2 regions of the Endozoicomonas sp. SESOKO2 genome follow, and region 1 is predicted to be linked to the other one. Evidence: predicted binding sites of a transcription regulator. Region 1 holds the regulator's gene; the other holds the start of a gene.
The links. Region 1 encodes LexA, which represses DNA repair genes until DNA is damaged. Its sites were predicted from a motif close to TACTGTNTANNTANACAGTA; they were not measured.
Positions count from the first base shown of each region.

Region 1 (2,461 bases):
GGGACGAAATATGGCTGCATCGTTTTTGGAAATTGTGGAACTTCCAACAGGAGAGATTGTTTTGCGACGCAGTGATGAAGAGGGCGAGCCCCTGCTGACCATGAAATTTTCCGGGGAAGCCAAGGAGTATCTTGAAGGAGAGTATCTACAAGTGGCAAAGGTCATGTTTGACGCCGGAATGCGGGAAGTTGCTGAACTGACTCGTCCCCAATCCTCTGAAGAAGAGATTCCTGAGAACAGAGTGCTGCATTGACTCTATCTTCAAGGCAGTGACAGGTTTTCATGCAACCTGCCTGCTGCGAATAGCCAGTCCCTGACACTGTCCATTGCGGGCAGCGCTTTCAAGCTTGATTAGCCACCCTTTATCCAAGTGTCCCAGCCAACTAATGACGGTGTGGCTGGTTCCGGATGCCAGTGCTTTCCGGGTGAGTTCCAGTGTCTGGTGATCATCGTTAGCGCTAAAAATTTGCACCTTGTCATGGTTCAGGTTGCAATTCTTTAACCATTGCAAGGTTCTGGTATCCGATTTGTCTGCCAGAATCAGAGTCAACCAGCGTTCACTGTCACTGGAAAGCTGACTGAGCATTGGTGTCAGGAGTTGTTCGGCCTGCCAGGGTTGTCCTGACAGAATGAGCTCATTAATACTGGGACTGGGAGAGCTTTTATTTTTCTCTGGTAACGTTTTTTTCAGGCTGGAGCGGTTTATGCGAACTGTGTTGCTCTGAAAGCCTGATGTTGAAAAATTGTGCCTTTCACTGCTTGTTCGGTACAGCATGAATCCTTCCTCCTGGCATGGTCCGGTCGCTTTTCGGTGTTCTCACTCAAGTGTATAGGTGCTCATACAACAACCGTTTCAGGACTGATTTCTGATCACCCCGACGCTTAAACCTTCGACCGCGAAAATATCATGAGTGAGATCGACGACAATGGTTTCGAACTCGTCGTTTTCCGGATGGAGTAATACCTTGTTTTTCTGTTTCTCGAATCGTTTAACGGTGACTTCGTCTTCTATCCTGGCGACGACAACCTGACCGTTTCGAACCTCTGTAGTCTTGTGAACGGCCAGCAGGTCACCATCAAGAATCCCGATGTTTTTCATGCTCATCCCTTTGACTCTTAACAAGAAGTCAGCGGCTGGGGTGAAGAAGCCGGGGTTGAGCATCAGGTGGTCTTCGATATGTTCCTGGGCGAGGATCGGGTTACCGGCAGCCACCTGTCCAATGATCGGAAGGCCTTCAGGCTGGCTGTCTGGAATTCGGATACCTCGTGAAGCACCGGGGGTAATTTCGATGGCGCCTTTACGGGCCAGTGCCCTGAGATGTTCTTCTGCCGCATTGGGTGAACGAAAACCGAAGGTCTTGGCGATTTCTGCCCTGGTGGGTGGGAAACCTGTCTCTTCGATATGAGACTTGATCAGGTCCAGTATTTCGGATTGCCGTTTAGTCAGTTTGATCATGGTCACTCAATCTGTTTTTTTATACAGTATCTGTGATTATATACAGTAATATTGCTCTGGCAAGTCATTATGTTAGGTCGGGCCGCGCAGGTCGGGCCGCGCAGGTCGGGCCGCGATGATGAGCAGCAATTGAACTAAGGGCCGTCAATGATGCATGTGGCAAGCTTTACCTTCCTACTGGTGAATGGTTGACCGATATTCGCAAACTGATTCTGTGAGGCTTTTGTTAAAAAAAATCCGGAGGTGATTAATCTCCGGATTTAGCATTGTATTGATTCATGGTTGATTAAAAGTTAACTTCTCACGCAGCGCGTCCCAGGCTTGAAAAGAAACCTCTAATTGAAAAGGAGAATCACGACCAAAAATCCTGACAAATTTAAAATGTTTGTCTCCAATTGATTTTAATATTCTTTCTCTAAGCTTTTTAGCCTCTTCCAAAGAAGACATCGTGAGTGTTAGCTGTATATGATCTGATTTAGTATTCTGAATATCAAACTCCCCATTCGGATTATAGTTCTGTTGTATTAAAGTACTTACACTCCCCATTGGAGTTTGATCGGTTACTTCTTTTTTAGATGTGAATTGATCATCAGACGTATAAACTTTGCTATCAGAACTGTCATCTTCACTATCAGACATATCATAATCGTTAAAAGTTACCAGATTATCAGAGCTCGGTTTTTCAGCAGGGATAATTGTAGGATTATCTTTGCTGTCAGAAATATAAAAATCAGTGGATTCAGAAGTTATTTTATCAATCATTTTATCCCATTCTCTAATTGAAACATATACTTCAATAGAAAAAAAGCTTTTGTTAACCCGAATTAAATTCCCATTTTTTTCACCAATTGATTCTAATACACTTTCTTTAAACTTTTTAGCACTATCCAAAGAAGAAAAACTGACTGTTAAATTAGTATTGTTTGCATCAGCACTTTGAATATCTAAATACCCATTTGGATTATAAAATTTATTTATATAAGTGCTCACATCAACAGTTTCAAA
Region 1 is NZ_JAHHPQ010000221.1:28,675-31,135, forward strand. Features, by position in the region: gene KDK17_RS05530 (hypothetical protein) at 1-253, shown strand, start outside; gene KDK17_RS05535 (SulA-like leucine-rich domain-containing protein) at 281-775, opposite strand; gene lexA (transcriptional repressor LexA) at 854-1,456, opposite strand; gene KDK17_RS05545 (serpin family protein) at 1,733-2,461, opposite strand, start outside.

Region 2 (2,461 bases), on a different contig from region 1:
TGCGGATAAGTACCAGGTAAAGCACATGGTGAAGTCTATCCTTGACTTGAATGATACTCCTCAGGCTGATGCCGCAGACGCCCTGGCAGTTGCTCTTTGTCATGCTCATACCCGCTCCAGTCTGGTCAGAATGGCAGGTGCTACAGGTACCCGACGTCGTCGTCTCACGGGGCAGGCTTAGTTTGGGTGGACGCAAAGGTGAAAGGAAGCGATGCAAAACACCAGGTCTACAATCTGTTGCGGCGTATAGATTTTCTTCAATGCTTTCCAGTTTTCTATACCTATGATCTGTTCTTTGTAGAGTTCTTCAGTGGTTTTCAGTAACAGGCGCTGGCGGTTGTCCCAGCCCGGTGCCAGGAGACCGCGAGCAACCATTTGTACATCACTGGCTTTCAGACCGGTGTCCAGAGCACATTGAGCAATGTCCGGGATCAGGTGTCTGGTATTACAGAGGTAGGCACTTCGAAGAGCAACCAGAGCCCGATCTCTCATAGGAAGGCTGGTATAGCCCTGTATATAGCCGGTGAAACTGCGAACAGGCTTATCGAGCTTAGGTGAATTTGCTATTCGCTCCGGAGGGGCCTCCACCAACAGAGATTTCTGTGACTGGATGAAAGGGATAGGAATAGCCCCGCCGGTCACAGCGGGATGGTATTCACTGGCCAGACCAGCCTTAGGAAGGATTTGCCAGAGTACTCCCAAAAATGTGCGAAGTCTCCTCATGAGGCCGCTCCTTCAGGCTGTTGGATTGATGTCTCTCAGTGATTAGAGAAGAGCAATCCTCAGGAGTTCATGGTTCTCAGCGTATTGTTAGGTGTTCTGACTACATGGTCAGAAAATAAAAAATTTGGGAAACGACATGATTGGAAGAATTCGGGGTCTTCTGGCTGACAAACAGCCTCCTCATTTGCTGATCGAAGCCTATGGTATCGGGTATGAACTGGAAGCTCCGATGTCGGTTTTTTATAAATTGCCGGAAGTGGGTCAAGAAGTCGTTTTGTACACCCACTTTGTCGTGCGTGAAGATGCTCAGCTTCTCTACGGCTTCAGCAGTCGTGATGAACGGGAATTGTTCAGAACCCTGATTAAGGTCAATGGAGTAGGTCCCAAGCTTGGACTGACCCTTTTGTCAGGTATTGAAGCTGATGCATTGGTACGCTGTGTAAAGGAGGGAGACAGTGCCACACTGGTCAAGCTGCCGGGTGTGGGTAAGAAAACAGCCGAGCGGCTGATTATTGAAATGAAAGATAAGCTGGATCGTTGGCAGTCAGCGCCCCTGTTGGAAGAAAAGCCTTTGATTGTTGGTGGGGAAATGGCTGCCGCAGCACAAGATATTGAACAGGAAGCCGTCAGTGCATTGGTGGCTCTGGGTTACAAGCCTCAGGAAGCCAGCAAAATCATTGGCAGATTGTTCAAGGACGGTATGACCAGTGAAGAGCTGATTCGTCAGGCTCTGAAAAGTATGATCTGATGCTTCCTCACATTATCTGGAAGGAGAGACACGGGAGTCTCACCTGTTTGTCTGGTTGACAGTTTTCCGGATGAGCTTGCTGACCGAGTCAACGCAAATGATTGCAGCAGCCAGCCAGATAAAGCTATAGCTTAACCACTGCTGTGCGTTGAAGCCTTCTCCCAGGACAGTCACAGCTACGACGAAGATCAAAGCAGGCTCCAGGTAGCACAACAGACCAAACGAGCTGACAGACAAGTGTCTTGAGGCGTTGATGTAACAGATCAGTGACAGGCTGCAGAGCAGTCCCAGACCTGGCAGCAGATACCACAGAGTGGCGGACTGGGTCAGGTGTTGCATAAAGCTGTGATCGCTCATCAGTATGAAAATACTGGCTGGAAGGAACAGCAGGTGCTCAAACAGCAGAGCGGGCAGGGTGTCGACCTTTAATGGCTTGCGAATGATGAAATATACCGGATAAAGACCGGCCACTGCCAGGCTGACCCAGGGTAAAGAGCCCTGTTGCCAAATCATGGCAAGCACACCCAGTGAGGCGAACCCCATGGCAAAGTATTGAGTCTTGTTGAGTCGCTCGCCAAATACCAGTTTGCCGGTTAATGCCAGAGTCAGTGGCAGCAAGAAATAGCCAAGGGACAGATCTCGGGTTTTGTCATTCACAGGGCCCCAAACAAACAGCCACCACTGAAAGCCTACTATTAATCCGCCAAGAGATAGCATCAGGACAGTTTTACGGCAAAGAAAAATAGCCCTGAAGCCCTGCAGCCGATCCATATGATTACAGACCACTGTCAGACAGGCGGCACTGAAAACAATCCGGCTCCAGAACAGGGTATTTCCGGACAGTTCAATAAATTGTACATAGACGGGCACAAGCCCGAACATCATGGAGGCCAGAACCGAGTTAGTCAGGCCTTTTCCTGAAACAAAATGTGTATTCATCCTGAGTACTTCCTTTAATCAGAATTGAAAAACAGGGTGCTTGGGAGTCCA
Region 2 is NZ_JAHHPQ010000275.1:3,743-6,203, reverse strand. Features, by position in the region: gene ruvC (crossover junction endodeoxyribonuclease RuvC) at 1-181, shown strand, start outside; gene KDK17_RS06410 (carboxymuconolactone decarboxylase family protein) at 178-723, opposite strand; gene ruvA (Holliday junction branch migration protein RuvA) at 860-1,471, shown strand; gene rarD (EamA family transporter RarD) at 1,511-2,410, opposite strand.
Region 2: a site for LexA is predicted at 818-837, ahead of ruvA (Holliday junction branch migration protein RuvA). Genes of this name have one in related genera too.